DNA from 4 places in the Cupriavidus sp. FW216-B1 genome. Region 2 is predicted to be linked to each of the others. Evidence: predicted binding sites of a transcription regulator. Region 2 holds the regulator's gene; each other region holds the start of a gene.
The links. The regulator sigma-54, encoded in region 2, starts transcription at its own class of promoters, with help from an activator protein. The targets are predictions, from matches to a motif close to TGGCANGNAANCTGCTTT.
Positions count from the first base shown of each region.

Region 1 (7,820 bases), on a different contig from region 2:
GAGCGCGCTGCCGGAGGACGACGCGCTCGCCGCGATCGGGCGCGCGCAGCGGATCGCGCATACCGTCCATACCCGCACGCAGGTGGACGACATCCTGGCCGTGCTGCGCGAGGCGCGCCAGCGCGGCTACGCGGTCAACTGCGAGGAGCTGTTCCTGGGCGACATGACCATCGCCGCGCCGGTGATCGGCGGCAACGGGCGTCCGCTGGGCGCGGTGCACGTGGTCGCGCCCACCAGCCGCTGGACGCGCGAGGAAGCCGAGCGCAAGCTCGCGCCGCCGCTGCTGCAATGCGCGCGCGCCGTGAGCAGTTCGGTGCGCGCGCTGGGCTAGCGCGCCGCCGCGCGGGGCTGGCCGCCGGTCCCGGCCGCCGCCCTGCGCCGGCCATGCGCGATGCCGGGCCGGCGTACCCATGCCTGCGCCCGCCGCCGGCATGGCGGCGGCGCGGGGGCTCCTGGCGGGATGGCGGCCGCGCCCGGGCGCCGCGCAAGGCTTACACTCGAGACGTGGAGTCAGCGTGTGTCTTGCCGGGAGCCTGCCATGCCGCTTTTTCGCCGTCTTTCCCCCTTGCTGGCATCCGCCGCGGCGGCTGCCGTTCTGGCTTTCTCGCTCAGCGTCTGCGCCGCCCCGGCGGCCCGGGCCGCGCCGCGGCCGCCGGCCCCAGCGCAGGCGCTCACGCAGCAGGCGGTGGCCGCCTACGACGCCGGCGCCTTCGACGCCGCGCTGCGCGACTTCGCCAGGGCGGCCCAGCAGGGCAACCGGCTGGCGCAGTTCAACTACGCCATGATGCTGCTGCGCGGCGAGGGCACGCCGGTGCGCCAGCAGGAGGCGCTGACGTGGCTGCGCCGCGCGGCCGACAACGACATGACCCACGCCCAGTTCACCTTCGGCGAGCTGTACGAGCACGGCGACCTGGTGCCGCGCTCGCTCGAAGCGGCCAACACGTGGTACCGCCGCGCCGCCGAGGGCGGCCACGTGCAGGCCCAGGTGGCGCTGGCCACCAACTATTTCACCGGGCGCGGCGTGGCGCGCGACTACGGCCAGGCCTTCGCGTGGTACAGCCGCGCGGCCGCCGCCGGCGACGGCGACGCGCAGTACATCGTCGCCAGCTACTACGAGCGCGGCGAGCCCGGCGTGGTGGAGAAGGACATCGAGCAGGCCAAGATCTGGTACGCGCGCTCGGCCTCGCACGGCGATCCCGGCGCGCTGGCCAAGCTGCGCTCGCTGCTCGAGGAGGGGCTCAAGGCCAGGCAGCAGGCCGGCGGCATGTAATGACGGCGTAGTCTGGCTATGCTCGCATGGCGGCATGCCACGCCGGCGGCGGCCGGCGGTGGCGTATTCCGGCCGCCGCGCCCGGTTCCCGGGCGGCGGGGCGGTACAACTCTTGCTTACGAGAAACGGCACAAATACTGCGCCAATGGGAGGCCTTTGTGGCAACGCACGTCGCACTGAATCACGTCACCCACTACCGGTATGACCGGCCGGTGAAGCTCTCGCCGCAGGTGGTCAGGCTCCGGCCCGCACCGCACTGCCGCACCCCGATCCTTTCCTATTCACTGCGCATCGAGCCCGAGCAGCATTTCATCAACTGGCAGCAGGACCCGTTCTCCAACTACCTGGCCCGGCTGGTCATCCCCGAGCCGACGCGCGAGTTCAAGATCACCGTCGACCTGGTGGTCGAGATGGCGGTCTACAACCCGTTCGACTTCTTCCTCGAGCCCTACGCCGAGGCCTTCCCGTTCCGCTACGACGCGGGCCTGGCGCACGAGCTGGCGCCCTACCTGGTCAAGGGCGAGGCGACGCCGCGCTTCGCCGCCTTCGTCGACAGCATCCCGCGCGCGCCCCAGCGCACCATCGATTTCCTGGTGGGCCTGAACCAGCGCCTGCAGCACGACATCCGCTACCTGATCCGCATGGAGCCGGGCGTGCAGACGCCGGAGCAGACGCTGGCGTCGGGCGCCGGCTCCTGCCGCGACTCGGGCTGGCTGCTGGTGCAGACGCTGCGCCACCTCGGGCTGGCGGCGCGCTTCGTGTCCGGCTACCTGCTGCAGCTCACGCCCGACGTGAAGGCGCTCGACGGCCCCAGCGGCGCCGAGGCCGACTTCACCGACCTGCACGCCTGGTGCGAGGTCTACCTGCCCGGCGCGGGCTGGATCGGGCTCGATCCCACCTCCGGCCTGCTGGCCGGCGAGGGCCACATCCCGGTGGCGTGCACGCCCGAGCCCGGCAGCGCCGCGCCGGTCAGCGGCGCGGTGGACGAGAGCGAGGTGGAGTTCCACCACGAGATGTCGATCACGCGCGTCTACGAGTCGCCGCGCGTGACCAAGCCCTATACCGAGGCACAGTGGCAGGCGGTGGCCGGCGTGGGCGCCGAGGTCGACCGCCGGCTCGAGGCGCAGGACGTGCGCCTGACGATGGGCGGCGAGCCCACCTTCGTGGCGGTCAGGGACCGCGACGGCGCCGAATGGAACACCGACGCGCTCGGGCCGACCAAGCGCGGTTATGCCACCGAACTGGTGCACAAGCTGCGCGACCGCTACGGCAAGGGCGGTTTCCTGCACTTCGGCCAGGGCAAATGGTATCCGGGCGAGCAGCTGCCGCGCTGGGCGCTGTCGATCTGCTGGCGCGCCGACGGCCAGCCGTGCTGGCAGGACCCGTCGCTGTTCGCCGACGAGCGCGAGCCGGGCAACTACAGCGACGCCGACGCGCGCCGCTTCCTCGACCGCCTCGCCGGCACGCTCGGCCTCGACTCCGCCTTCGTGCAGCCGGGTTATGAAGATGCCTGGTACTACCTGTGGCGCGAGCGGCGCCTGCCGGTCAACGTCGATCCGCTGGAGTCGCGCCTGGACGACGAGATGGAGCGCATGCGCCTGCGCCGCGTGTTCGGCGCGGGGCTGGCGCAGGTGACGGGCTACGTGCTGCCGCTGCGCCGCGCCGGCGAGGAGGATGCGCCGGCCCTGCACGGCCAGCGCTGGATCAGCGGCCCGTGGTTCTTCCGCGACGACCGCATGTACCTGTTGCCCGGCGATTCGCCGATGGGCTACCGCCTGCCGCTCGACGCGCTGCCCTGGGTCAGCGAAGCCGACTACCCGTGGCAGTTCGACCAGGACCCGTTCGCGCAGCGCGCGCCGCTGCCCACCGGCGCGCAGTTGCGCGCGCAGTGGCCCGGGCCGGGGTCGACGGGCGCGGAAGGGGCGGGCGGCGCGGTTGGCGGCGCAGCTGGCGGGACAACTGGCGGGACAACTGGCGGAGCCGCCGCCGACGGCACGCCCGGCCGGCACGCCGCCGCGATCCGCGCCGGCACCGCCGCCTTCAGCGCGCGCGGCGGCGCCGCGCCGGCCGGCACGGGCGCCTTCGCCCACGGCGCGGCGGACCTGGCGCGCGTGCCCGCGCGCGGCGAGTCCGCGGGCTGGATCACGCGCACCGCGCTGTGCGTGGAGGTGCGCCATCCCAGCCGCGCGGCCGGCCCCAAGGCCGAGCTGGCGGCCGCCGGCGACAAGCGCGGCATGCTCTACGTCTTCATGCCGCCGCTGACGGTGCTGGAGGACTACCTGGAACTGCTGGCCGCGGTCGAGTCCACCGCCGCCGCGCTGGGCGTGAAGATCGTGCTCGAAGGCTATCCGCCGCCGCGCGACGCGCGCCTGAAGCTGCTGCAGGTCACGCCCGACCCCGGCGTGATCGAGGTCAACATCCATCCCGCCGCCAACTGGGACGAGCTGGTCGACCATACCGAATACCTCTACCAGGCCGCGCACGAGACCTACCTGAGCAGCGAGAAGTTCATGGTCGACGGCCGCCACACCGGCACCGGCGGCGGCAACCACTTCGTGCTGGGCGGCGCCACGCCGGCCGACAGCCCGTTCCTGCGCCGCCCGGACGTGCTGGCCAGCCTGATCGCGTACTGGCACAACCATCCCTCGCTGTCCTACCTGTTCTCGGGCCTGTTCATCGGCCCGACCAGCCAGGCGCCGCGCGTGGACGAGGCGCGCAACGACCAGCTCTACGAGCTGGAGATCGCCTTCGCCGAGCTGCAGCACCAGCTCGACCGCCTGGGCAGCACGCAGGGCGGCATCGGCGGCGGCGCCTACATGCCGCCGTGGCTGGTGGACCGCACGCTGCGCAACATCCTGATCGACGTCACCGGCAACACGCACCGCAGCGAGTTCTGCATCGACAAGCTCTACTCGCCCGACGGCCCCACCGGGCGCCTGGGCCTGCTGGAGCTGCGCGCGTTCGAGATGCCGCCGCACGCGCGCATGAGCCTGGTGCAGCAGCTGCTGCTGCGCGCGCTGGTGGCGCGCTTCTGGCGCCAGCCGTACCGCACGCGCCTGACGCGCTGGGGCACCGAGCTGCACGACCGCTTCCTGCTCGGCACCTTCGTGCAGATGGATTTCGACGACGTGCTCAGCGAGATGCGCGAGGCCGGCTTCGCCTTCGACAACGCCTGGTTCGCCCCGCACTTCGAGTTCCGCTTCCCGCGCGTGGGCGAGCTGTCCGCCGGCGGGCTGCACCTGACGCTGCGCAGCGCGCTCGAGCCCTGGCACGTGATGGGCGAGGAAGGCAGCGCCGGCGGCACGGTGCGCTACGTGGATTCGTCGCTCGAGCGCCTCGAGGTGCGCGTGCTGGGCATGAACGAGAGCCGCCACGTGGTCACGGTCAACGGCCGCGCGGTGCCGCTGCAGCCCACCGGGCGGGCCGGCGAGTACGTGGCCGGGGTGCGCTACCGCGCCTGGGCGCCGCCGTCTGCGCTCCACCCCACCATCGGCGTGCACGCACCGTTGACATTCGACGTAGTGGACAGCTGGATGGGGCGCAGCATCGGCGGATGCCGGTATCATGTCTCGCATCCGGGCGGGCGCAACTACGAAACCTTCCCGGTCAATGCCTACGAGGCCGAGAGCCGGCGGCTGGCGCGCTTCTTCACGCTCGGCCACACGCCGGGCGCGATGCGCGTCGAGACGCCGGCGCGCAGCCTCGAGTTTCCGTTCACGCTGGACCTGCGGCAACGCTGATCCGCCTTGCCGCCGAGCTTCGCCCCGTGCCTTTGCAGCCCTCACTGCCCTTCGACGAATCCGCGCCCGCCGCCGAGGCGGCCATGCGCCGCGCGCGCGCGGTGCCGCCCGGGCACCTGGACGAGCTCGGCGCGGGCGCGGGCGGGCTGCGCGAGCCGTGGGCGGGCTTCTTCCAGGTGCTGGGCGAGGACGGCATCGGCGCGCTCGGCCAGCAGGCCGCCGCGATGGCGCGCCAGATCCGCGACAACGGCGTGACCTACAACGTCTATGCCGACAACGGCGGCGCGCGCGCCTGGGCGCTGGACCTGCTGCCGTTCATGGTGGCCGAGGAAGACTGGCTGCAGATCGAGCGCGGCGTGATCCAGCGCGCCACCCTGGCCAACGCCGTGGTGGCCGACATCTACGGCCCGCAGACGCTGCTGGCCAAGGGCCTGCTGCCGGCCGGGCTGGTCTTCGGCCATCCCGGCTACCTGCGCCCGCTCAAGGGCTACCAGCCGCCGGACGGCAATTTCCTGCACATCGTCGCGGTCGACCTCGCGCACACCGCCGAGGGCGGCTGGACCGTGATGGCGCACCGCACCGAGACGCCTTCCGGCATGGGCTACGCGCTGGAGAACCGGCTCATCATCTCCAGCCTGTTCGCCGACGCCTTCCGCGAACTGCGCGTGCGGCGCCTGCCGGCCGCCTTCGCGCAACTGGTGGCCACGCTGGCGCAACTGCCCGCGGGCCGCCTGTCCGGCCCGGCCGGCATGCCCGGTGCGCCGCCGCCGCGCGCGGCCGACGCCAGCGCCGCCGCCGCGGCCGCCGGCAAGCACATCGTGCTGCTGACCCCCGGCCCCTACAACGAGACCTATTTCGAGCACACCTTCCTGGCGCGCTACCTCGGCATCACGCTGGTCGAGGGCAAGGACCTGACGGTGCGCAACGACGTGGTCTACCTCAAGACGCTGGCCGGGCTGGAGCGCGTGGACGTGATCCTGCGCCGGCTCGACGACGCCTACTGCGACCCGGTCGAGCTGCGCCAGGACTCCACGCTGGGCGTGCCCGGGCTGCTGCAGGCGATGCGCGCGGGCAACGTGCTGGTCTCCAACGTGCCCGGCTCGGGTTTCCTGGAGACGCCCGCCATCCACGGCTTCCTGCCGGCCATCGCGCGCGAGCTGCTGGGCGAGCCGCTGCTGCTGCCCGGCGTGCCGAGCTGGTGGTGCGGCGAGGACTCGGCGCGCGCGCAGGCGCTCGACCAGCTCGGCGAGGCCTTCCTGATGCCGACCTACCCGCGCGGCATGGCGCAGCCGTGGGAAGGGCCGCGCCTGGGCATGGAGCGCGGCCTGCAGCGGCTGGCCGACTGGCGCGAGCGCATCGGGCAGGTGCCCGACCTGTTCACCATCCAGGCCGACCTGCCGCTGTCGCACGCGCCGCGCTGGGAAGGCCCGCAGATCGGCTCGCGCGCGGCCATGCTGCGCGTCTACGCGATCGCCGACGGGCGCGGCGGCTGGCAGGTCATGCCGGGCGGCTTCACGCGGCTGGCCGGCGAGGGCCAGCCGGCGGTGTCGATGCAACTGGGCGGCTCCAGCGTCGATACCTGGGTGCTGTCGAGCCAGCCGCCGCACGGGCCGGCGCTGGCGGCCTCGACCACGCTGGGCGGGGCCGGGCCGGGGCCGGTCGCCAAGCCGCTGGCGGTGTCGAGCCGCGCCGCCGAGAACCTGTTCTGGGCCGGACGCTACGCCGAGCGCGCCGAGAACAACGTGCGCCTGTGCCGGCTGGTGCTGGGCTCGATCGAAAGCAGCGACGAGCGCGACGACAGCGTGCTCGACGTGATCGGCGAGCTGACGCAGGCCTGCGGCCTGCTGCCGCCCGGCGCGCCGCAGCCGCGCGCCTCGCTGCGCGTGTTCGAGCGCAGCCTGGTGGCGGCGCTGGCCGAGAGCGCCGGCTGGACCAGCGTGGGCCAGAACCTGGCCAGCCACGTGCACGCCGCCACCGAGATCCGCAACCGCCTGTCCAACGACCACTGGCGCACCATCCTGGCCGCGCGCAACGATTTCGGCGACGCGATGGCGGCGGCCTGCACCGGTGCGTCCGGCAGCGGCGACTGCGGCTACTACGACCGCCCGCGCGTGCTGGCCGCGCTCGACCACCTCGGCATGCAGCTCGCCGCCATCAGCGGCGCCCAGGGCGACCGCATGATGCGCGACGAAGCCTGGCGCCTGCTGTTCATCGGCCGCCATATCGAGCGCGTGGGCACGCTGTCGACCTTCCTCGAAGTCTTCACGCGGCATGGCGCGCTCATGCACCGCAGCGGCTTCGACCTGCTGCTGCACCTGTTCGACAGCACGCTCACCTTCCGCGCGCTCTATCCGGGGCGCACCGACATGCCCGCACTCATCGAGCAGATCGTGATCGAACCCACCAACCCGCGCGGGCTCTACGGCCTGCTGGCGCGGCTGCGCGTCAAGCTCGGCCAGATCACGCCGCCGGCCAGCCCGGCCGGCGGCGGCCGCGCGCCGCTGCCGCAATGGCTGCCCGCGGTGGAGACGCTGCCGGGCTGGGAAGCACTATGCGAGCGCGACGGGCGCGGCCAATACGCCAATCTGGTGCAATTGTGCGACCGCCTGGGCGGCCTGATGGCGCAGCTCTCCGACGAGATCAGCGCGCGCTACTTCAGCCATGCCGGCGTGGCCGGCGTGCGGGTGCGGCCATGAGCGCGCCGGCGACGGGGCTGGCGGGCGGCGCGGCGGAGCGTCCCGTGGACGAGGCCGGGGCCGGAATCGGAGCCGGGGCCAAGATCGGGACCGAAGCCGACAACGACGCGGTGG
Region 1 covers NZ_JBYTEL010000021.1:18,660-26,479, forward strand. Annotated here, with positions in the region: gene AC3WXD_RS28680 (IclR family transcriptional regulator) at 1-331, shown strand, start outside; gene AC3WXD_RS28685 (tetratricopeptide repeat protein) at 539-1,270, shown strand; gene AC3WXD_RS28690 (transglutaminase family protein) at 1,429-5,010, shown strand; gene AC3WXD_RS28695 (circularly permuted type 2 ATP-grasp protein) at 5,037-7,706, shown strand; gene AC3WXD_RS28700 (transglutaminase family protein) at 7,703-7,820, shown strand, end outside.
Region 1: the regulator sigma-54 is predicted to act here: its motif matches at 1,397-1,414, upstream of AC3WXD_RS28690 (transglutaminase family protein).

Region 2 (7,820 bases):
TCAGGTTCAGGTGGCCGACGAGGTCGGCGGCGGAGGTGGCTTCGCGCGCGAACTCGACGTCGAAGGCGCGGTCCGCGCCTTCCAGCCCAGCAACCCAGGAGAGTTTGATGTCGGCTGCGTTGTCGTCGAAGATCGACTGCGAGGTGACGCCAGTGAGTTCCATGCGGCTACTTTCGGGGGACGGGCTTTCAGGCCGGGCGGGCCGTCGCCCGGCGTGCCGGGTGGCGGCTGCCCAGGCGGGTCAGGGATGCCATTGCGTCAGCAACTGGTGCACGGCATCGGAAGTGGGCAGGGTGGCGAGTCCTTCGCGCATTTCGCGGTCGGACAGCAGCTGGGCGATCTCGGAGAGGATTTCCAGGTGTTGCTGGGTGGCCTGCTCGGGCACCAGCAGGAAGATCAGCAGCGATACCGGCTTGCCGTCCGGCGACTCGAACGGGATCGGCTCGGCCAGGCGCATGAAGCCGGCCAGCGGCTGCTTCAGGCCCTTGATGCGGCCGTGCGGAATGGCCACGCCGGCGCCGAGGCCGGTCGAGCCCAGCGATTCGCGGGCAAACAGGTTGTCGGTCACGGTGGCGCGCGCTACGCCGTGGTTGTTCTCGAAGAGGAGCCCGGCCTGTTCGAACACCCGCTTCTTGCTGGTGACGCTGACGTCGAGGTTGATGTTGCCGGGTGGCAGCAATTTAGCCAAACGATTCATGTGGAATGCGCAGGTTTTTCTAGTAAGCAGGCCCGGGGCCGGCAGGGGGGCGCGCCAGGCAAAAAGGGGATGAAAAGGCCGGTGCCGGCTCATACCCGCATTGCACCGGTTGTCCCATGCCGGTGTCGGGCGTCTGGCCATTATAGAGCAGGCCCGCCCCCGCCTTGTGCATCGCAATAGCCCGTGCGCGGAAGCGGTGCCGCGCGCATGCCCGGAATCGCTGAACCACCGTTCATGTATTGCGCAGCATACACCGGCGGCGGGGCGTTGCGGAATCCCCTTGTGGCATTGCGCAACGGCCGCCGGCGCGAGGGTGGACACGAAAGCGGACGGCGCAAAAAAGCCGCGCAACGGGCGCGGCTTGTTCTGGTTCAAGGGACTGACACCGGCGGCCCCCTTGGCGGGCCGCCAGGCACGGTCATTGCTGCATCTGCGATGCGGCCATCTGGTACTTGACCGCGTCGCGGTCGTGGCTCTGCACGCGATCCTTGTGGCGAATCACCTGCCGGTCGAGCTTGTCGACCAGTGCGTCGATGGCGGCATACAGGTCTTCGTGATGCGCCTCGACAAAGATGTCCTTGCCCTTGAGATGTAGATTGATTTCCGCATACTGCCGCCGGTCCTTTTCTTTTGTATTGTCGACAGAGAGCAGCACGCTTACGCCAATGACTTGATCGAAATGCCTGACGATACGCTCCAGTTTCGTTTCCACGTACTCACGCAGCGGGGGCGTGATGTCCAAGTGGTGTCCACTGATCTTGAAGTTCATAGCGTTTCTCCTTCTGAAAGAGCCACACCAGGCAGGCGGTGCGGCTCGGCTACAAAGTCTTGCGGAGATTGACGGCAGGGATTTTCAGCGCTTCACGGTATTTGGCCACGGTTCGCCGGGCCACCACGAAGCCTTGCTCGCCGAGCAGTTCGGCGATCCTGCTGTCCGACAGGGGGTTCCTGGGGTCTTCGGCTCCTATGAGTTGCTTGATCAACGCCCTGATTGCCGTTGATGAGGCCGCGCCGCCGGTTTCCGTGGATACGTGACTGCCGAAGAAGTACTTCAGCTCGAAAGTCCCCATCGGCGTTGCCATGTATTTATTGGTTGTCACCCGAGAGATGGTGGACTCGTGTAAACCCAGTGTATCGGCAATCTCCCGCAAAACCAAGGGGCGCATCGCAATTTCCCCGTGGGTGAAGAAGTTCTTTTGACGTTCGACAATCGCTTGTGCGACGCGCAATATGGTGTCGAAGCGCTGCTGGATATTCTTGATGAGCCAGCGCGCTTCCTGCAGCTTCTGCTGCAGCCCGGCCGCGCCGGAGTCGCCTTTTGCGCCGCGCAGGATCTGCGCGTACATGTCGTTGATGCGTAGCCGCGGCATCACATCCGGGTTGAGCTGCGCGATCCAGCCGCCGCTCATTTTCCGCACGAACACGTCGGGCACGACGAAGTCGGCCTCGGGGCGGCTGTAGGCATGGCCGGGGTAGGGCGCGAGCGAGCGGATCAGCTCGTGCGCGGCCTTGAGGTCGGCCTCGTCGACCTGCAGCGCCTTCTTCAGGCGCGTGTAGTCGCGCACCGCGAGCAGCTCGAGATGGCTGGTGACGATGGTCAGGGCCAGCTCGCGCTGCGGATGCTTGAGCCGGCGCAGCTGCAGCGCCAGGCATTCGGCAGCGTTGCGCGCGCCCACGCCGGCGGGGTCGAAGCTCTGCAGCAGCGTGAGGATGGCGTGCACCTCGTCGAGCTCGAATTCGAGCTCCTCGGGCAGCTCCGTGCAGATTTCCTCGAGCGAGGCGCTCAGGTAGCCGTCGTCGTCGAGCGACTCGATCAGGAAGATGGCCAGGCCCTTGTCGCGCATGGAGATCTTCAGCGGGGCGAGCTGCTCCATCAGGTGCTCGCGCAGCGTGGGCTCCGCGTCGCGCAACTGCATCGGGGTCTTTTCGTCCTCGTCGCCCTGCGGGCGGCGGGCGAAGTCGTCCAGGCTCCAGTCGTTGCCGTAGTCCTCGCCGCTGTCGCTGTAGCTGTCCTCGCTGTCGGCGGCGCCGTCGGCGCGGTTCTCGCTGGTGCCCTGGCCGTCGGCGGGGGCCGGCGCGGGCGCGCTCTGCAGGTTGACCGAGCCGTCGGCGGCCACGCGCAGCGGGCTTTCGATCCAGTCGTTCTCGCGTTCGAGCAGCGGATTCTCGGTCAGGGCCTGTTCCACTTCCTGCTGCAGTTCGAGCGTGGACAGTTGCAGCAGGCGGATCGACTGCTGGAGTTGCGGCGTGAGCGCGAGATGTTGCGAGAGGCGGAGCTGTAGCGACGGTTTCATGCGAGCTATTTTATGCCCAACTTCCGTACTGGTGGAACGGAAATTGCTATCGCTGGCGTCGCCGTGATCGTTTGCGGGGCGAAAGGCGGCATGAACGCCGCCTCGCGGGTGTCCCCGCGTGCCCCTCCCGCGGCTACATGCGGAAGTTCTCGCCCAGGTAGACCTTGCGCACCGACTCGTTGGCGATGATGTCTTCCGGCTGCCCGGACGCCAGCACCGTGCCTTCGCTGATGATGTAGGCGTGGTCGCAGATGCCCAGCGTCTCGCGCACGTTGTGGTCGGTGATCAGCACGCCGATGTTGCGCGCCTTGAGGAAGCTGACGATGCGCTGGATCTCGCCCACCGCGATCGGGTCCACGCCGGCGAACGGTTCGTCGAGCAGGATGAAGCGCGGCGCGGAGGCCAGCGCGCGCGCGATTTCCACGCGGCGGCGCTCGCCGCCCGACAGCGACAGCGCCGGGTTGTCGCGCAGGTGGGCGATCTGCAGGTCGTCGAGCAGGGTGTCCAGGCGCCGCTCGATCTCGGCCTTGGCCAGCGGCTTGCCGTCGTGGACCTGCAATTCCAGCACGGCGCGGATGTTCTCCTGCACGTTGAGCTTGCGGAACACCGACGCTTCCTGCGGCAGGTAGGACAGGCCCATGCGGGCGCGCTCGTGGATGGCCAGGCCGCTGATGTGCTTGTCGTCGAGCACGATGTCGCCCTCGTCCAGCGCCACCAGCCCGACGATCATGTAGAACGAGGTGGTCTTGCCCGCGCCGTTGGGGCCGAGCAGGCCCACCACCTCGCCGCTCTTCACGTCGAGCGACACGTCCTTGACCACCGTGCGCGAGCCGTAGCGCTTCTTCAGGTGGCGCACGACGAGCGTGCTGCTTTCGGTCAGGACGTTGGTCGCGGACGACGGTTCGGTCAAGGTAGCGGTCATGAAGGCGTGAATCCGTGGGTCGGCTGCGGCGGGGTCAGGGGGCGGCGGGGGCCGGCGCGGGCTTGAGCGGCAGCGCGCTGGCGGCGGCGCCGCTGGCGGGCTGCTCCTGGCGCGGCGACAGCACCGCGCGCACGCGCCCGGACGGGCTGCCCGCGGTGGCGTTGTCGGTGCCGCCGGTGGCCGTGTAGAACTCGTTGCGGCTGTCGTAGGTGATCACCGCGCCGCGGATCTCGTCGATCAGCTTGGCGCCGGCCAGGCGCGCCATGCGGGCGTGGCCGATCAGCTTGGACAGGTCCTGCTTGCCGTCGGACTCGATGCGGTCGCCCCAGCCGTCGATGTATTCGTCGACGTTGTCGCGCTTCTGGCGGATGTAGGCCTGCTTGCCGCCCTTGGAGGTGGCCACCGCGTACTGGTAGCCCTCGGGGTCGGTGCGCACTTCCGCCGCGTCCGACTTCAGCACCATCGTGCCCTTGGTCAGCACCACGTTGCCGGTCAGTACGTACACCTGCTTGACGTCGTCGTAGCTGGCGTTGTCGGCCTCCAGCACCAGCGGCTTGTCGCGGTCGGCCTTCTCGGCGCGGGCCGGCGCGGCCAGCGCCAGGCCGAGGAGGGCCGCGGCCGTCATCAGGGCAGCCGTGCCGCGGCGGCGACAGGACGATGTCGTCAGGAATGGATTCATATTGGCGTGGTGGCGGTTGGCGCGGACGGCTGTGGCCCGCGGGCGGCTTCGTTTCTCTGGCGGTTTCCGGGTGGGGCCACGTCAGGCCCTGCTCACGGCCTGGCCGCGGGGCTGGCCGGCGGCGGGACCGTGATGATGGTGCCGTGTACGTTACCCAGCAATTGTACTTCGCGGGTGACGTTGTTGAAGACGAGCCCGTTGGCGGTCATCACGGAAGGCCCGCGCGTGAGCTTGACGGCCTTGTCGGTCTTGACGATGTCGTCGTTGACCAGCACCTGGAAATACTCGGAGGCGGCCGTCATGGGCGGGTCCTTGGACGGGTCGGGCCCCTGCGCGCGCACGATCAGGGCGTTGCCGAACAGGTCCACCACCGAGCCCTCGGCGTTCATGGTGCCGCGGTCGGCATGGCCCGTGACCGGCGGGCGGCCGATCTCGTAGGCGCGCATGGCCGGCCTGGTCACTTCGTAGGTCTGGTCGTCGGCGAAGTGGATCATCTTGTCGCCGGTGAAGCGCATCTTGGTGTTGCCGTCCTCGGCCAGCTCGGTGGCCGAGAAGCGGACCATGTAGTAGTCCGGCTCGTGCTTGGCGCCGACCGGCCCGGCGGGCGCCTCGCGCGGCGAATTGACCTGCACCAGCCAGAACGTGCTGCCGGCCACCAGCGCCATCAGCAGCAGGGGCAGCAGCCGCATGCCGAGCCGGCCGAGGGAGGACAGGAATTCCCGCATGTGTCGTGGCCGGCCTCAGATGACCTTGGCGCGGGTCAGGTCGTGGATGTGCAGCGCGCCCACCAGGCGGCCGTCGGCGTCGACCACCAGCATCTGGTTGATGCGGTTGGCCTCCATCACCTGCACCGCTTCCACGGCGAGCTGGTCCGGGCCCACGGCGTGGGGCGAGCGGTGCATGACCTCGCTGATCGGCATGGTCTTCCAGTCGCGCGGCGTCTCCAGCAGGCGGCGCAGGTCGCCGTCGGTGAACACGCCGATCAGGCGCTCGTCCGGGTCCACCACGGCGGTCATGGCCATGCCCTTGCGGGTGATTTCCATCAGCGCCTGGGCCAGCGGCGTGTTTTCGCGCACCTTGGGCACGGCGTTGCCGCTGCGCATGACGTCGCGCACGTGCGTGAGCAGCTTGCGCCCGAGCGCGCCGCCCGGGTGCGAGCGGGCGAAGTCTTCCTCGCCGAAGCCGCGCGCGTCCAGCACCGCCACCGCCAGCGCGTCGCCCATCGCCAGCGCGGCGGTGGTGCTCGCGGTCGGCGCCAGGTTGAGCGGGCAGGCTTCCTTCTCGACGCCGGCATTGAGGTGGGCGTCGGCCAGCTTGGCCAGCGCCGATTCCGGGTTGCCCGTCACCGAGATCAGCTTGGCGCCGATGCGCTTGACGATCGGGACGATCGACAGCAGCTCGGCGGTCTCGCCGGAATTGGAGAAGGCGATCAGCACGTCGTCGCGCGTGACCATGCCGAGGTCGCCGTGGCTGGCCTCGGCGGGGTGCACGAAGAACGAGGGCGTGCCGGTCGAGGCCAGCGTGGCCGCCACCTTGCGCCCGATGTGCCCGGACTTGCCCATGCCCGACACCACCACCCGGCCGGTGCACCCGAGCGTGAGCTCGACGGCGCGCGCGAACTCGCCGTCCAGGCGGCCCGCGAGGGCGGCAACGGCTTCGGCTTCGGTCTGGAGCGTGTCGCGGGCGAGCCGAAGTGCTCGATCCGCATTGAAATTAGCTATCATGGCGACGAAGTATACCAACGAATGCGATGGCGCTTTGGCTGTTCCGGGGATCGGGGCGGCCGTTGCGGCTGCCGCGCCTGCCGCAACCCGCCGGCAGGGCCGCCCGCGCCGGGCCTGGCCCTGGCGCGGGACGGCGCACCCAGACCCCTTTCGATGCATTCTCCGCTGGACCTGACTCTCGTGCTGCTGGCCGCCGCCGTGTTTGGCGTGGTCGCTTTCCGCATGCTGCAATTGCCGCCGATGCTGGGCTACCTGGCGGTCGGCATCCTGATCGGGCCGCACGCGCTCGGGCTGGCCAGCGATACCGCGCAGACCAAATACCTGGCCGAATTCGGCGTGGTCTTCCTGATGTTCTCGATCGGGCTGGAGTTCAGCCTGGGCAAGCTCAAGGCCATGAAGCGCCAGGTGTTCGGCCTGGGCGGCTCGCAGGTGGTGCTGTCGATGCTGGCGGTGGTGCCGGCGAGCTGGCTGTTCAACTGGGCCTTCCCGCTGTCCTGGCAGGCCTCGGTGGCGCTCGGCGGGGCGCTGGCGATGTCGTCCACGGCCATCGTCTCCAAGATGCTGTCCGAGCGCCTCGAGCTGGAAAGCGAGCACGGGCGCAACATCATCAGCATCCTGCTGTTCCAGGACCTGGCCGTGGTGCCGCTGCTGATCGTGATCCCGGCGCTGTCGCGCGACCCCGGCGACCTGGTCATGGCGCTGGTGCTGGCCACGGTGAAGATCGCGGTGGCGCTGAGCGTGATCTTCTTCCTCGGCCAGAAAGTGATGAGCCGGTGGTTCCACGTGGTGGCCGCGCGCCGCTCGCAGGAACTGTTCATGCTCAACCTGCTGCTGGTCACGCTGGGCATGGCGGCGCTGACCGAGCGGCTCGGGCTGTCGATGGCGCTGGGCGCCTTCATGGCCGGCATGCTGATCTCCGAGACGCCCTACCGCCACCAGGTGGAGGAAGACATCAAGCCGTTCCGCGACGTGCTGCTGGGGCTGTTCTTCGTCACCATCGGCATGCTGCTCAACATCCACGTGGTGCTGGACCACCTGTGGCTGGTGCTGGCGCTGCTGGTGGTGCCGATCCTGTTCAAGCTGCTGCTGATCGCCGGGCTGGTGCGCCTGTTCGGCTCGCGCCAGGGCGTGGCGATCCGCACCGGGCTGGGGCTGGCGCAGGCCGGCGAGTTCGGCTTCGTGCTGCTCAACCAGATCGACGGCCTCAACCTGGTGGACCCGGTGCTGACCCAGGTCATCCTGGCCTCGATGCTGCTCTCCATGCTGGCCGCGCCGTTCCTGATCCAGTACAGCGACGCCATCGTGCTGCGCTTCGCCGCCAACGAATGGCTGATGCAGTCGCTGAACATGACGCGCATCGCCGTGCAGAGCCTGCAGACCGAGAAGCACGCCATCATCTGCGGCTTCGGCCGCAGCGGGCAGAACCTCGCGCGCATGCTGGAGCGCGAGGGCATCACCTACGTGGCGCTCGACCTCGACCCCGACCGCGTGCGCGAGGCCGCCG
Region 2 covers NZ_JBYTEL010000011.1:65,175-72,994, reverse strand. Annotated here, with positions in the region: gene hprK (HPr(Ser) kinase/phosphatase) at 1-163, opposite strand, end outside; gene ptsN (PTS IIA-like nitrogen regulatory protein PtsN) at 242-697, opposite strand; gene hpf (ribosome hibernation-promoting factor, HPF/YfiA family) at 1,116-1,466, opposite strand; gene AC3WXD_RS21860 (RNA polymerase factor sigma-54) at 1,516-2,991, opposite strand; gene lptB (LPS export ABC transporter ATP-binding protein) at 3,125-3,913, opposite strand; gene lptA (lipopolysaccharide transport periplasmic protein LptA) at 3,948-4,592, opposite strand; gene lptC (LPS export ABC transporter periplasmic protein LptC) at 4,685-5,317, opposite strand; gene AC3WXD_RS21840 (KpsF/GutQ family sugar-phosphate isomerase) at 5,333-6,316, opposite strand; gene AC3WXD_RS21835 (monovalent cation:proton antiporter family protein) at 6,470-7,820, shown strand, end outside.

Region 3 (7,820 bases), on a different contig from region 2:
CGCCTACCCGGGCCACGCCGAAGCCGTCTACCAGCGCGCGCCGAGCCTGCGCCGCGCGCTGGCCGCCTTTCTCGCCGTGCGCGAGCCCGCACAGCCGGACGCGCTGCTGGAAGCGCGCGCGCGGGCCATCGCGCAGGCGGGGATCGGTGCCGGGGTCGGCACGGGCACTGGCGCCGAAAACGCGGACCGGCGCTGAGCGCGCGCCGCCGGCGCTGTGTCGCGAATGCTTTGTCGCAATCCATTCAAACGCGCCAAGACACCAGTGCCGGCGCGTGTCTTCCTGACTGTCATGTGGCCGCCGCGTCGGTTTTGTGGCGCTTTGCGCGTGGTACGGAAATTGCCAGTGCAAGGGTACGTACCGGCAAGGAGCCCGTCATGTCAGTTTCGCTGAAAGCCAAGATCGCCGAAGTGTTCGACGAGCCCGGTTGCGACAAGAACCAGGGCAAGAGCGAGAAGGAGCGCAAGAAGGGCTGCACCAAGCAGCTCTCGCCCGGCGCGGCCGCGGGCGGCTGCGCGTTCGACGGCGCCAAGATCGCGCTGCAGCCGGTGGTGGACGTGGCCCACTTGGTGCACGGGCCGATCGCCTGCGAGGGCAATGCCTGGGACAACCGCCACGCGGCGTCGTCCGGCTCGCAGCTCTACCGCACCGGCTTCACCACCGACATCAACGAGCTCGACGTGATCTACGGCGGCGAGAAGCGCCTGTTCCGCAGCGTGCGCGAGATCATCGAGAAATACGACCCGCCGGCGGTGTTCGTCTACCAGACCTGCGTCACCGCGCTGATCGGCGACGACATCGAGGCGGTGTGCAAGCGCGCCAGCGAGAAGTTCGGCAAGCCGGTGATCCCGGTCAACGCGCCGGGCTTCGCCGGGCCCAAGAACCTCGGCAACAAGCTTGGCGGCGAGGCCATCCTGGACTACGTGATCGGCACGCGCGAGCCCGACTACACCACGCCCTACGACATCAACATCATCGGCGAGTACAACCTGTCCGGCGAGCTGTGGCAGACCAAGCCGCTGCTCGACGCGCTGGGCATCCGCATCCTGTCGTGCATCTCGGGCGACGGCCGCTACAACGAGATCGCCGGCGCGCACCGCGCCAGGGTCAACATGATGGTGTGCTCGAAGTCGATGATCAACATCGCCACCAAGATGCAGCAGCGCTACGGCATCCCTTACTTCGAGGGCTCGTTCTACGGCATCGGCGACATGAGCGACACGCTGCGGCAGATCGCCGCGCTGCTGGTGCGCCAGGGCGCGCCCGACGACCTGCTGGCGCGCGCCGAGCGGCTGATCGCATCGGAGGAGGCGCGCGCCTGGCAGCGCATCGCGCGGTACCGGGAGCGCCTGGCCGGCAAGCGCGTGCTGCTCATCACCGGCGGCGTGAAGTCGTGGTCGGTGGTGGCGGCGCTGCAGGAGGCGGGGCTGGAGATCGTCGGCACCAGCATCAAGAAGAGCACCGCCGAGGACAAGCAGAAGATCAAGGAGATCATGGGCGACGACGCGCACATGATCGACGACATGACGCCGCGCGAGATGTACAACATGCTCCGCGAGGCGCGCGCCGACATCATGCTCTCGGGCGGGCGCTCGCAGTTCGTCGCGCTCAAGGCGCGCATGCCGTGGCTGGACATCAACCAGGAGCGCCACCATCCGTACGCCGGCTACGAGGGCATCGTCGAGCTGGTGCACGAGATCGACCGCGCGATCCACAACCCGGTGTGGCAGCAGGTGCGCATCCCGGCGCCGTGGGGCGACGACGGCGAGACCCTGGGCGCGCTGCCCGGCGCTCGACCGGTCCCGCAACCTGCCCCGCAATTTGCCCCGCAACCCGCCGCCGTGCCGGCCTGAAGGCCGCGCCGCCACCGCCAGGAGCCAGCATGGCCCAAGTCGTCGAATCCCGCAAAGCCTGCGCGGTCAATCCGCTCAAGATGAGCCAGCCGCTCGGGGCGAGCTTCGCCTTCCTCGGGCTCGACGCCTGCATGCCGGTGATGCACGGCTCGCAGGGCTGCACCTCGTTCGGGCTGGTGCTGCTGGTGCGCCATTTCAAGGAGGCGATCCCGCTGCAGACCACGGCGATGAACGAAGTCACCACCATCCTGGGCGGCTACGAGAACATCGAGGCGGCGCTGCTCAACATCCGCAAGCGCGCCGCGCCGCGCATCATCGCCATCTGCTCCACGGGCCTGACCGAGACCAAGGGCGACGACGTGGAGGGCTATCTGGTCACGGCGCGCCAGCGCAAGCCGGAGCTGGCCGACACCGAGATCGTCTACGTCTCCACGCCCGACTACGTGGGCGCGTTCGAGGACGGCTACAAGCACGCCGTCACCGCGGTGGTGCGCGCGCTGGTCAGGCCGCTGCCGGTGGCGGCCGGGCAGGTCACGCTGCTGCCGGGCAGCCATTTGTCGCCGGGCGACATCGACGAGCTGCGCGAGATCGTCGAGGCATTCGGCCTGGAGGCCATCGTGCTGCCCGACATCTCCGGCTCGCTGGACGGGCACATCGCGCCCGACTGGCGCGGCACCACGCTGGGCGGCACCACGCTCGCGCAGATCCGCGCGGCTGGCGCCTCGGCCTTCACCATCGGCGTGGGCGAGCAGACCCGCGAGGCGGCCGAGGCGCTGCAATCGATCGCGGGCACCGGGTTCGAGATCTTCCCGCGGCTGACCGGGCTGGAGGCCAACGACCGCCTGCTGGAACGGCTCGCGCAACTCTCGGGGCGGCCGGTGCCGGCCAGGTACCGGCGCCAGCGCAGCCAGTTGCTCGACGCCATGCTCGACGGCCATTTCTACACCGGCGGCATCAAGGTCGCCATCGGCGCCGAGCCCGACCTGCTGCTGGCGCTCGGCGGCCTGCTGCACGAGATGGGCGCCGAGCTGTGCTGCTGCGTCAGCACCACGCAGTCGGCCGCGCACGCGCTGCTGCCGGCGCAGCAGGTGGTGCTCGGCGACCTGGAGGACATGGAGCGCGCCGCCGCCGGCTGCGACCTGCTCATCACGCATTCGCACGGCCGGCAGATGGCCGCGCGCCTGGGCAAGCCGCTGCTGCGCGCGGGCTTTCCGCTGTTCGACCGCGTCGGCAACGCGCATCGCCGCCAGGTCGGCTACCGCGGCACCATGAACCTGATCTTCGAGGTCGCCAACCTGATGATCGAGCAGATCGCGCACCATCACCCGGGCGACTGGCCGCTGCCGCGGGCGGCGCTCGACCTCGCCGCGCGCGACCCGGCGCGCGCGGTGGACATTCCGGTCGTCGCCGCCGGCGCGTGAGTGGATACCCGAGCGGATACCTGAACGGCTACCCGATCCACACCAAGGAGCACTGAGCATGAAGATAGCGTTCGCCACCCAGGACAAGCAGTACGTCGATGCGCACTTCGGCTGGGCCAAGAGCATCGTCACCTACGACGTCACGCCGCACGGCTACCGCTTCGTCGAGTCGTTCGACTTCGGCGGCAAGCTGGAGGAAGACGGCGACGAGGACAAGCTCGCGCCCAAGCTGGACGCCATCAAGGACTGCGCCATCCTCTACGTGGCCGCCATCGGCGGCTCCGGCGCGGCGCGCGTGGTGGCGCTGAAGATCCACCCGATCAAGGTGCCGCAGCCCGAGGGCATCGAGGACATCCTCGGCCGGCTGCAGCAGGTGCTCAAGGGCACGCCGCCGCCGTGGCTGCGCAAGGCGCTGGCCAAGGACGGCGAGCGTGCCCACGATTTCGAAGACGACGAGGTATCTCATGGCTGACGCCAGCATCGAAGCGCCCACCGCCAATCCTGCCGCCACCGACGACGCGGCGCTGCTCGCCACGCCGTTCGTGCAGCAGCTGGTCAAGCAGCTGCGCGCGCAGGACACCCACGGCGCGTGGGACGGCAAGAGCGACATGCAGTTGCTCAAGCCCTACATCCTGACCCCCGAGGAGCGCCGCGCGATCCCGCTGATGGGCGACCCCGACCCCGAGACGCTGTGGCGGCTGGAAATCTTCTACAGCGCCATCGCCGTGGCCATCGAGCGCCAGACCGGCCAGATGGTCTCGCCGATGATGAAGATGAGCCACGAGGGCTTCGGCCGCCTGGTGCTGCTGGCCGGCCGGCTGGTGGTGGTCAACAAGCAGTTGCGCGACGTGCACCGCTTCGGTTTTCCGTCGCTGGAGAAGCTGGCCGACGCCGGCGGCAGGTTCCTCGACGAGGCGATCGGCATGATCGAGGCCTATCCGGCCGTGGCCCGCTACGGCGCCTGAAGGCGGAACGAAAGGAACGAGAGGAACGAGACCACCATGAGCACCGAAGCCGACGAACTCAAGGCGCGCCTGAAGAAACTCAACGCGCAGGCCACGCAGGCCAAGATGGACCTGCACGACCTGTCCGAGGAGCTGCCCACCAACTGGGAGCAGATCCTCGCCGTGGCGCAGCGCTGCCACGACGCCCACGCCGCGCTGATGGCGGCGCGCAAGGCCGCGGCGGCGGCGGCCTGAGCCACGCGCCCGCCCACGGAGAACGGAGAACCGCCATGAGCGACATGTTCAGCGTCACCCTGCCCAGCGGCGCCATCTGGACGCCGACCTTCGTCGCCGCGCTCGACGAGGAGAAATGCATCGGCTGCGGCCGCTGCTTCCGGGTCTGCCCGCGCGGCGTGCTCGAGCTGGTCGGCCTGGACGAGGACGGCGAGCACATCGCGCTGGCCGGCGACGACGACGAGGACGACGAGTACGAGAAGAAGGTCATGACCATCGCGCACAAGGAGCTGTGCATCGGCTGCACGGCGTGCGCGAAGATCTGCCCGAAGAAGTGCTACACGCACGCCGCCGCCGCGTTGTGAGCGAGGAGCCGGTCATGGACTATCGGGCGGTGTTGATGGCATGCGCGGCGGACCGGGACGATCCCACCGCGCTGGCGCTGGCCGGCGTGCTGTCGGCCGGCTTCGCGCGCGGCGGCACCGGCCTGCTGCCGCTGCCGGGGCTCGACGCCGGCCAGACGCGCCGGCTGCTGGCGCGCTGGTTTCCGGGCGCGGACCTGGCGCTGGGGCTGGCCTGGGACGCGCTGGCCGGCGCCAGCCGCGCCGGGGCGCGCCTGGACGAGTTCGACGACCTCGTGGCGCTGCTCAACGCGCACGCCGATCCCGCCGCCGGGCCCGCCGAGGAAGCCAACCAGGTGGCCCATGCGCTGGCCTGCGCCAGCCTCGGCGACAACCACCTGTGGCAGGACCTGCTGCTGCCGTCGCGGCGCGAGCTGTCCGCGCTGATCGGCCGCTGGTTCCCGCGGCTCGCGGCGAAGAACACGCACGACATGAAGTGGAAGAAGTTCTTCTACAAGCAGTTGTGCGAGCAGGAGGAGATCTTCCTGTGCAAGGCGCCGAGCTGCGGCGTGTGTTCCGATTACGCCATGTGCTTCGGAGCCGAGTAGCGGACGCGGCTCACCCGACCTGTCACGCCGCGATGGCGACGCTTGCGCGCGCGCAGGCCGTCGTTTTTCTGGCCACGGCATGGAAATTGCGTTGGCATGTCTACCGTTATATACGGCAATATATAACCAGCCATAACCGACACAAGAGCCAGCACCATAGCCGACAAACCGGACCACAATCCCGACACGCTCATGGATCCGCACCACCGCGCCGCGCCCGCATCGCCTTCCCCGCCATCGCCATCATCGCCGTCCGGCGCCCGCTGGGTGCCGTGCACGCGGGCCTGCTACCTGACGCTGCACTGGCCGGTCTCCGAGGCGCAGCCGGGCCGGCGCGAGGCGCCGGCGGGCTGCCTGCCGGTCCTGCCGCCGCCGCCGCACCGCCTGCTGGCGATCTGCGAGGAAAGCGGCCTGCGCGAGCTGGTGATGCATCACATGCGGCGGCTGCGGCTCACGCCGCTGTTCGCGCGCGCCGGCAACTGCTTCGAGTGCGTGGCCTCGCGCGTGGCCGACTTCGTGGTCGAGTCGTGCGGCGGGCCGCTGTACTACAGCCAGCACCACGCGCACCTGCAGGCCGGCGCCGGCCTGCCGCTGCTGCTCGACGAGGAAGGGCGCGAGCTGTGGCTGGTGCAGCTCTGGCACGCCTTCGACGATGCCGGTTTCCCGCCCGCGCTGCGCGCCGATTTCTGGGGCTGGGCCGAGCCGCTGTCGGTGCACCTGCTGGCGCCGCAGGCGCGCCACGCCGGCCTCACGCGCTATCCCTACGACACCGTGCGCAGCTGGTTCCCGGCGCCGCCGCCCGACGCGCGCGGCGAGGTCCGTCCCGGGCGCGGCTGACGGCCGCCGCGAAGCCCCGCAGCGGGGAATGCCGCGCCATGCGGGCGCGCGCGGGCTGCGGGGAACCCCGCGGGCGGTGGCGGCTCCAAGGTGGCGGAGCCGCCACCGGCCGCGCTGCAGCCGCGGCGGCTTTCCGCTACGATGCCGTTGCCGCGGCGGCGCGGCCCGATCCGGTGGCCGCACCGCCCGTCCGCTGCCTGCCCGTTTTTTCCCCCTATCTTCGCCAGGATTTCCTGTCATGCGTCTGTCACGCCAATTCCTGCTTTCCCTGCTGGGCACGGCGGCCATCGCCGCCGCCGCGCCCGCGCTCGCCGCCGACGAAGGCCCGGCCTACGGCCCCGAGCTGCAGGGCTTCGACTACCCCGCGCCGGTCCGGCAATACGACTTCACCTCGCAGGGCGAGGCCATGCACATGGCCTACATGGACATCCGGCCGGCGCATCCCAACGGGCGCACCGCGGTGCTGCTGCACGGCAAGAACTTCTGCGCGGCGACCTGGGAGGGCAGCATCAAGGCGCTCGGCGCCGCGGGCTACCGCGTGGTGGCGCCGGACCAGATCGGCTTCTGCAAGTCCAGCAAGCCGGCGCGCTACCAGTACACGTTCCAGCAGCTGGCGCGCAACACGCACGCGCTGCTGGAATCGATCGGCGTCAAGGAGGCGGTGGTGATCGGACACTCCACCGGCGGCATGCTGGCGATACGCTACGCGCTGATGTATCCGCAGCAGACCGCGCAGCTCGCGCTGGTCAACCCGATCGGGCTGGAAGACTGGAAGGCCAAGGGCGTGCCCTCGCTGTCGGTCGACCAGTGGTACGCGCGCGAGCTGGCCACCAGCGCCGACAAGATCCGCAGCTACGAGCAGGCCACCTATTACTCGGGCACGTGGCGCCAGGACTACGAGCCGTGGGTGCAGATGCTGGCCGGCCTGAACCGCGGCCCGGGCAAGCAGCAGGTGGCGTGGAATTCGGCGCTGATCTACGACATGATCTTCACCCAGCCGGTGGTCTACGAGCTGGGCGCGCTGAAGACGCCGACGCTGCTGCTGATCGGCGACAAGGACACCACCGCCATCGCCAAGGACGCCGCGCCGCCCGACGTGCGCGCCAGGGTCGGCAACTACCCCGAGCTGGCCCGGCAGACGCTCGCGGCGCTGCCCAACGCGAAGCTGGTGGAATTCCCCGAGATGGGCCACGCGCCGCAGATGCAGGACCCGCAGGCCTTCCACAAGGCGCTGCTCGACGGCCTCGCCGCGCTGCCGGCGCCGCCGGCGAACCGCTAAGGCCGGCCGCCGCCGGCGCGCGCCGGGCGGCGTAGCGCGTCGGCCACCGCGCGCGGGCCGCGGCGCCGGCGCCGGCGCGGTGGCGCCGGTTGGTGCGTTTTACTCATCAAACCGAAAGGAATCGTCGCTTTCTCTTCCCCGGTGGCGCATTCAGAATCCTTGCCATACCCCAACCTGGTTGCGGGCATGTCAAGGAGAGGCTGGATGCAGTGGAAAGTGGAGGTGGTATCGACGGATGTGCTGGTCCTGGGAGGCGGCATGGCCGGCTTTCGCGCTGCCCTTGCGGCCCAGGCCCAGGGCGCGGA
Region 3 covers NZ_JBYTEL010000006.1:319,855-327,674, reverse strand. Annotated here, with positions in the region: gene AC3WXD_RS15975 (hypothetical protein) at 1-196, shown strand, start outside; gene nifE (nitrogenase iron-molybdenum cofactor biosynthesis protein NifE) at 376-1,851, shown strand; gene nifN (nitrogenase iron-molybdenum cofactor biosynthesis protein NifN) at 1,881-3,272, shown strand; gene nifX (nitrogen fixation protein NifX) at 3,331-3,744, shown strand; gene AC3WXD_RS15955 (NifX-associated nitrogen fixation protein) at 3,737-4,237, shown strand; gene AC3WXD_RS15950 (CCE_0567 family metalloprotein) at 4,274-4,471, shown strand; gene fdxB (ferredoxin III, nif-specific) at 4,507-4,815, shown strand; gene AC3WXD_RS15940 (nitrogen fixation protein NifQ) at 4,830-5,399, shown strand; gene AC3WXD_RS15935 (globin family protein) at 5,592-6,236, shown strand; gene AC3WXD_RS15930 (alpha/beta fold hydrolase) at 6,475-7,515, shown strand; gene AC3WXD_RS15925 (FAD-binding protein) at 7,720-7,820, shown strand, end outside.
Region 3: the regulator sigma-54 is predicted to act here: its motif matches at 5,475-5,492, upstream of AC3WXD_RS15935 (globin family protein).

Region 4 (7,820 bases), on a different contig from region 2:
GCGCGTGAACTGCATCGCGCCGGGGCTGATCAGGACCGACTTCGCGCGCGCGCTGTGGGAAGACCCGGAGCGCTACAAGCAGTCGACCCAGGGCGCGCCGCTGCGCCGCATCGGCGAGCCGGTGGAGATCGCCGGCGCGGCGGTGTTCCTGGCCTCGGCGGCCAGCACCTTCATGACCGGGCAGGCGATGGTGGTGGACGGCGGCGTGACGATCTGAGCCGCGCGGGCGCGCCCGCGCCCGCGCGCGCGCCCACTGTTCCCGCTGTTCCCTCGGGAGTCCGCCGGCGGCGGGCTCCATTCCGCCATGCAGTCAGGGAGGCACCGATGCCGAACCAACCGCAAGCGGCCGCGTCCTGGCCGGCCATCAGCCTGGCCGAGGCGCATGCCCGCCTCACCGCGCCCGGCGCGCCGTTCGAGACCGAGACGCGCGTCATCCGCGGCATTCCCACCACCATCTTCAGGAACGCGCCGCCCACGTTGCGCGAGCTGTTCCTGCTCGCCCGCGCGCAGGGCGGCAAGACCTTCGTGGTCTATGAGGACGAACGGGTCTCGTACGACGCCTTCGGCCGCGCCGCGCTGACGGTGGCGCACGCGCTGGCCCGCGACGGCGTGCGCAAGGGCGACCGCGTGGCGCTGGCCATGCGCAACCTGCCCGAGTGGCCGGTGATCTTCTACGGCGCGCTGCTGGCCGGCGCCATCATCACGCCGCTCAACGCCTGGTGGACCGGCGCCGAGCTCGAATACGGGCTGGCCGATTCGGGCAGCCGGGTCGCCTTCGTCGACGACGAGCGCCTGGGCCGCATCCTCGAACACCTGCCCGGCTGCCCCGCGCTGGAAAAGGTCTACGTCAGCCGCGCCGGCGCCGCGCGCGGCGACGCGCGCATCGCCGCGCTGGAAAGCCTGCTCGGCGCGCCCGATGCGTGGGCCGCGCTGCCCGCGCTGCCGGTGCCGGACATCGCCATCGAGCCGGACGACGACGCCACCATCTTCTACACCTCCGGCACCACCGGCAAGCCCAAGGGCGCGCTCGGCACGCACCGCAACTCGGCCACGGTGGCGGTGGCCGGCCTGTTCAGCCCGATGCGCAACTGCCTGCGCCGCGGCGAGCCGATTCCCGCGCCCGATCCGCTGGCGCCGCAGAAAGGCATGCTGCTGTCGGTGCCGTTCTTCCACGTCACCGGCTGCATGGCGGCGCTCAACGGCGCGCTGGCCAACGGCAGCAAGATGGTGCTGATGCGCCGCTGGGAGCCGCTGCGCGCGATGGCGCTGATCGAGCGCGAGCGCTGCACGGCGGCGGGCGGCGTGCCGACCATCGCGTGGCAGCTCATCGAGCATCCCGAGCGCGCGCGCTTCGACCTGACCTCGCTGGAGAACATGAACTACGGCGGCGCGCCCGCCTCCGCCGAGCTGGTCCGGCGCATCACCGAGGTGTTCCCGCATTCGGCGCCGGGCATCGGCTGGGGCATGACCGAGACCTCGGCCACCTTCACCAGCCACAGCGCCGAGGAATACGTGGCGCGCCCGGAAAGCAGCGGCCCTGCGCTGCCGGTGGGCGAGATGAAGATCGTGGACGGGCGCGGGCGCGCGCTGCCCGCGGGCGAGACCGGCGAGCTGATGGTGCGCGGCGCGAACGTGGTGCGCGGCTACTGGAACAAGCCCGAGGCCACCGCGCAGGCCTTCGTGGACGGCTGGCTCCGGACCGGCGACATCGCGCGGCTGGACGAGGACGGTTTTCTGTACATCGTGGACCGCATGAAGGACATGCTGATCCGCGGCGGCGAAAACATCTACTGCATCGAGGTCGAAAGCGCGCTCTACGGCCACCCCGCGGTGATGGACGCGGCGCTGGTCGGCATCGCCCACCGCACGCTGGGCGAGGAGCCGGCCGCGGTGGTCGCGCTGAAGCCCGGCGCGCAGGTCACGGAAGCCGAGCTGCAGGCCTTCGTGGGCGAGCGGCTGGCCGCGTTCAAGGTGCCGGTGCGGATCGTGTTCTGCCCGGAGATGCTGCCGCGCAACGCCAACGGCAAGATCCTGAAGTCGACGCTGCGCAAGATGTTCGATGCGGCGGCCTGACGCTGGCCCGACGCGGCCACGGCGGCACGGCTGCGTGCCGGCCCCGCGTTCCGCGCCGCGCCGCTCAGCCGCGCCCGACGAACGGCATCTTGGTGGCCATCACGGTCATGAACTGCACGTTGGCGTCGAGCGGCAGGTTGGCCATGTGGACCACCGAGCTGGCCACGTGGGCCACGTCCATGAGCGGCTCCGGCGCGATCTCGCCGTTGGCCTGCGGCACGCCGCGCGCCATGCGCGAGGCCATGTCGGTGGCGGCGTTGCCGATGTCGATCTGGCCGCAGGCGATGTCGTGGGCGCGGCCGTCGAGCGAGAGGCTCTTGGTCAGGCCGGTGATGGCGTGCTTGGTGGCCGTGTACGGCACCGTGTTCGGCCGCGGCGCGTGCGCCGAGATCGAGCCGTTGTTGATGATGCGCCCGCCGCGCGGGCTCTGCGACTTCATCAGCGCGAAGGCCGCGCGCGAGCACAGGAACACGCCGGTCAGGTTGGTGTTGACCACCGCCAGCCACTGCTCCACCGACAGTTCGTCGATCGGCACCGCCGGCGCGTTGATGCCGGCGTTGTTGAACAGCACGTCGAGCCGGCCGAATTCCTTGCGGACCGTCTCGAACAGGCGCTCCACCGAGGCCGGGTCGCCCACGTCGCACTGCACCGCCAGCGCGACGTGGCCGTCCGCGCGCGCCTGCGCGGCCAGCGCCTCGATCGATTCGGCCGTGCGGCCGGCGAACACCACGCGGTAGCCCGCCGCCAGCAGCGCCTGCGCCACCGCCTTGCCGATGCCGCGGGCCGCGCCCGTCACCAGCGCCACCTTGCCTTGCTGAGTCATGTTGTCTTCTCCGATGCTTGATTGGAATTGCAGCGGGCCGGGCCCGGGGCCTGGCCCGCCGGATGGGAATGCGTGGACGATGCTGGACGATGCGGATATGGCGGGAAGCGGGATCCCGGCGGCGCTACCTGATCGGAATCGGCGTGTCCGCCCCCACCGGCACCGCGGTCACGCTGTTCTGCGGACTGCCGGAGACGATGCGGTCGGAATACGTGAGGTAGACCAGCGTGTTGCGCTTGCGGTCCACCGTGCGCACCACGTGCAGCGCCTTGAACAGGATCGACATGCGCTCGGAGAACACATTGTCCTGCTGGCGCAGCGGCTCCTTGAACGAGATCGGGCCCACCTGGCGGCAGGCGATCGAGGCTTCGGCCGGGTCCTCCGCCATGCCGAGCGATCCCTTGATGCCGCCGGTGCGCGCGCGCGACACGTAGCAGGTCACGCCCGCCACCACCGGATCGTCATAGGCTTCGATCACCACCTTGTCGGAGCCCGTGATGCGGAAATTGGTGCTGACGCTGCCGATCTCCTCGGCCCGCGCCGGCAGCGCGAGCGCCAGCAGCGCCGGCACGGCAAGGGCAAAAGCGAGCTTGCGCTTCATCATGGTCTGCATGGCCGCGCCCATCGTCTCAGGACGCCTTGCCGGTGATCTCGTCATGCCGTTTTTCCATTTCCTGGCGCAGCTGGCGGCGCGCCTGCGCGGCGGCGAAGCGCTGGCGCTCCACCTCGTCGCGCGGCTGCAGCGTCGGCACCTCGGCCGGGGCGCCGTTGTCGTCCACCGCCACCATCGTGAAGTAGCAGCTGTTGGTATGGCGCACCAGCTTGCTGCGGATGTTCTCCGTCACCACCTTGATGCCGATCTCCATCGAGCTGCGGCCCGTGTAGTTGACCGCCGCCAGGAACGTCACCAGTTCGCCGACGTGGATCGGCTGGCGGAACACCACCTGGTCCACCGACAGCGTCACCACGTAGCGCCCCGCGTAGCGGCTGGCGCAGGCATAGGCCACCATGTCGAGATACTTGAGGATGGTGCCGCCGTGCACGTTGCCGGAGAAGTTGGCCATGTCCGGTGTCATCAACACGGTCATGGAAAGCTGGTGGGACAGGTCATTCATGATCAAAATCCGGATTCTGGGGGCTGCCGGGCAGGTCCGCGAAGGCCCGCGCCGATGCCCGGCAGTGTAACCCGGAACGGCCGCGCCGCCGCGCCCGCGCGGGCGGGGACGATGCCGCCGGCGATACCGCCGGAGACACGGGCAATGAGATGCGGGAGATGGGAATGCGGGACGATAAAAAAGCGGCCTTTCGAGGCCGCCTTCTCATTTCCGCTGCGCTGCAGACGCGAACTGCTTACTTCTTCTTGTTCACAGCGTCCTTGAAGCCTTGGCCGGCGGAGAACTTCACCGTCTTGGCGGCCGGAATCTTGATGGTTTCGCCAGTACGCGGGTTGCGGCCGGTGCGCGCTGCGCGCTTGCCCGAGCCAAAGCTGCCGAAACCCACCAGCGTTACCGAATCACCCTTGGCAACCGCCTTCTTAATGTTGTCCAGAGCGGCATTCAGCGCGCGCTCTGCTGCAGCATTGCTCAGTTCCGCGTCAGCGGCGATGGCAGATACCAGTTCACCTTTATTCATGGCTGATTTCCCTTGTTGGTCGTCGTCATCGGAGTGTCTGCCACGCGGCAAATCACCGATCGGCGCAGTCTAATCCGCGCTTTACGCATTGGGCAATCCCCAGTGGCACCAATGCAACGAAAAAAGCCGGAAATCCTTGAGTCAAGCGCCTTTGCGGGGAATTTACACTCCTTTTCCACGCTTTCAAATACGGTTCGTGAGGGTAGCCGAATTCGAACGCGCGTAAGTCCGCGGGCACGGCGCGCGAGCCTGTCCGGCACCGGCCGCCCGCCCCCGCCGCGCGGCCCGGAAGCCCCTGGCGCCCCCGTCGGAACCGGCAGCGCCACCGACGCCGCCATGCACCGATATGGCGACAACGCTCATTTTGGTGCAGACCGACGCCATCCACACGCCCCAAATCAATGCACCGCATCATTTTGGCGCAGGCCGCGCGGGCCGCCGGCTCGCCTCCCGGCGCGCGGCACGGCACATTCTGCCCGCCCGCGGCCGACATTGCCAGTCCCCGATCGCCACCGCCGGCCACAAAGCAGTGCGGCAACCACCAAGACGGTGCAGTCATGCACCTGCATGGGACCAATCTGGAACGGTTATTGCATACGGGTGCTCCCATTTTGAGCATGAGGAATGTATGGACAATTGGAAGAGCGGCACCGATGCCCTGTTCATCCTGTTAGGGGCGATCATGGTGCTCGCCATGCACGCGGGCTTTGCGTTTCTTGAGCTCGGCACGGTGCGCAAGAAAAACCAGGTCAATGCGCTGGTCAAGATTTTGGTGGATTTCGCCATATCCACGATTGCCTATTTCTTTATCGGCTATACGGTGGCTTATGGCGTGGAGTTCCTCGCCAGCGCCCAGACGCTGGCGCAGCGCAGCGGTTATGAACTGGTGAAGTTCTTCTTCCTGGCGACATTTGCCGCGGCCATTCCGGCGATTATCTCGGGCGGCATTGCCGAGCGCTCGCGTTTCAACCCGCAACTGGTGGCCACCTTCGTCCTGGTCGGCCTGGTCTACCCGTTCTTCGAGGGCATCGCCTGGAACAACCGCTTCGGCGTGCAGGACTGGATCGCCTCGGTGGCCGGCGCCCCGTTCCACGACTTCGCCGGCTCGGTGGTGGTCCATGCGATGGGCGGCTGGATCGCGCTGCCGGCCATCCTGCTGCTGGGCGCGCGCCGCGGCCGCTACCAGAAGGATGGCCGCATCAGCGCGCATCCGCCCTCCAACATCCCGTTCCTGGCGCTGGGCGCCTGGGTGCTGGCGGTGGGCTGGTTCGGCTTCAACGTGATGAGCGCGCAGACCGTCGACAAGATCAGCGGGCTGGTGGCGATCAACTCCCTGATGGCGATGGCCGGCGGCACGCTGGCGGCCTGGGCCGCGGGCCGCAACGATCCCGGCTTCGCCTACAACGGGCCGCTGGCCGGGCTGGTGGCGGTGTGCGCGGGCTCGGACCTGATGCACCCGCTGGGCGCGCTGATCACCGGCGCCATCGCCGGCGTGCTGTTCGTCTATCTGTTTACGCTGGCGCAGAACAAATGGCACATCGACGACGTGCTGGGCGTGTGGCCGCTGCACGGCCTGTGCGGCGCGTGGGGCGGCATTGCCGCCGGCATCTTCGGCGCGCGCGCGCTGGGCGGCATCGGCGGCGTCTCGCTGGTCGCGCAACTGATCGGCACCCTGCTGGGCATCGTCATCGCCCTGGTCGGCGGCACCGTGGTCTACGGCACGCTCAAGAAGGTGGTCGGCATCCGGCTCGATGCCGAATCGGAATACAACGGCGCGGATCTCTCGCTGCACCGCATCTCGGCCACGCCGGAGCGCGAAACCAGCTGGTGAGCCGGCCGCCGCAGCAGACACCAAGCCCCACAATTCTGTGCTTGAACTTCCGCTCGCCGCAACGCAATAATGCGTAGCCCGCACGTGCGCCGCGCCGCCGGCGCGCGCGGGCGGCGCCGCACGACGTTCGGTGTTCATGAACCTGCAAGAGCCGGCAAGGGAGAACGCGATGGATGCCACCACGCTGCAGAAGCTACAGGAAGTCGTCGTCGCCTACGCGACGGAGTTTGGGGTCAAGGTGCTTGCCGCCCTGGCCTTCTGGGTGATCGGCCGCTGGCTGATCCATTTCGTGGTGCGCCTGGTGCAGGGCTCGCTGGCCAAGCAGAAGGTCGACCCCACGCTGCTGCGCTACGTCGGCTCGATCGTCACGGTCACGCTGAACGTGGTGCTGGTGATCGGCATCCTCGGTTATTTCGGCATCCAGACCACCACCTTCGCCGCGCTGATCGCGGCGGCCGGCGTGGCCGTCGGCATGGCGTGGTCGGGCCTGATGGCCAACTTCGCCGCGGGCGCCTTCCTGGTGGTGCTGCGCCCGTTCAAGGTCGGCGACTTCGTGACGGTGGCCGGCGTGACCGGCACGGTCAGGGAGATCGGCCTGTTCGCCACCACGCTGGACACGCCCGACAACGTGCTGACCGTGGTCGGCAACAACAAGATCTTCTCCGACACCATCCAGAACTTCAGCGCCAACGCCTTCCGCCGCGTCGAGCTCAAAGCCCAGCTGGCCGGCAGCACCGATGCGGCCGCGGCCATCGCGCTGCTCAAGGAACGCCTGGCCGCGCTGCCCAACGTCCTGGCCGAGCCCGCGCCGGACGTGGAAATCCTGGAGTTCACGCTGGTCGGCCCGGTCCTGGCGGTGCGCCCGTACTGCCATAACGACAATTACTGGCAGGTGTATTTCGACACCAACCGCGTCATCCGCGAGAGCTTCGGCGAAGCCGGCTACGCCGCGCCGATGCCGGCGCAACTGGTGGTCGTGCAGCAAAGCGGCGCCGCCGCGTCCTGACCCCGCGCGGCCCGGCTCATGCCGGGCGCTGCGCCTGCATGCCGGCGCGGCCGACCAGGCGCATGCCCACCGCGCCGATCCCGCACACCGCCATGACCACGGCGAGCGGCAGCGCGGTGCCGTCGCGCCAGACGCTGACCGCGGCGCCGGCCAGCGTGCCGAGCGAAAACTGCAGCGTGCCCATCAGCGCCGAGGCCGTGCCGGCCCGGTGGCCCTGATGGGCCATCGCCAGCGCCGACGCATTGGGCAAGATGCAGCCCAGGCTGCCGATGAACACGAAGAACCCCGCCAGCAGCACCGGCAGCGGCGCCGTGCCCGCCAGCGCCACCGCGGCCAGCGTCACGCCGGCCGCGCAAGGCGCCAGCAGCGCGCCGCGCAGCACGTGGTCGAGCGCGCGGTTGCGCACCAGCCGCGCGTTGACCTGCGACATGGCGATCAGGCCCAGCGCATTGGTG
Region 4 covers NZ_JBYTEL010000001.1:928,119-935,938, forward strand. Annotated here, with positions in the region: gene AC3WXD_RS03990 (SDR family oxidoreductase) at 1-217, shown strand, start outside; gene AC3WXD_RS03995 (class I adenylate-forming enzyme family protein) at 325-2,073, shown strand; gene AC3WXD_RS04000 (SDR family oxidoreductase) at 2,138-2,896, opposite strand; gene AC3WXD_RS04005 (CreA family protein) at 3,021-3,497, opposite strand; gene AC3WXD_RS04010 (acyl-CoA thioesterase) at 3,526-4,011, opposite strand; gene AC3WXD_RS04015 (HU family DNA-binding protein) at 4,247-4,528, opposite strand; gene AC3WXD_RS04020 (ammonium transporter) at 5,157-6,359, shown strand; gene AC3WXD_RS04025 (mechanosensitive ion channel family protein) at 6,529-7,365, shown strand; gene AC3WXD_RS04030 (Bcr/CflA family multidrug efflux MFS transporter) at 7,382-7,820, opposite strand, start outside.
Region 4: the regulator sigma-54 is predicted to act here: its motif matches at 5,108-5,125, upstream of AC3WXD_RS04020 (ammonium transporter).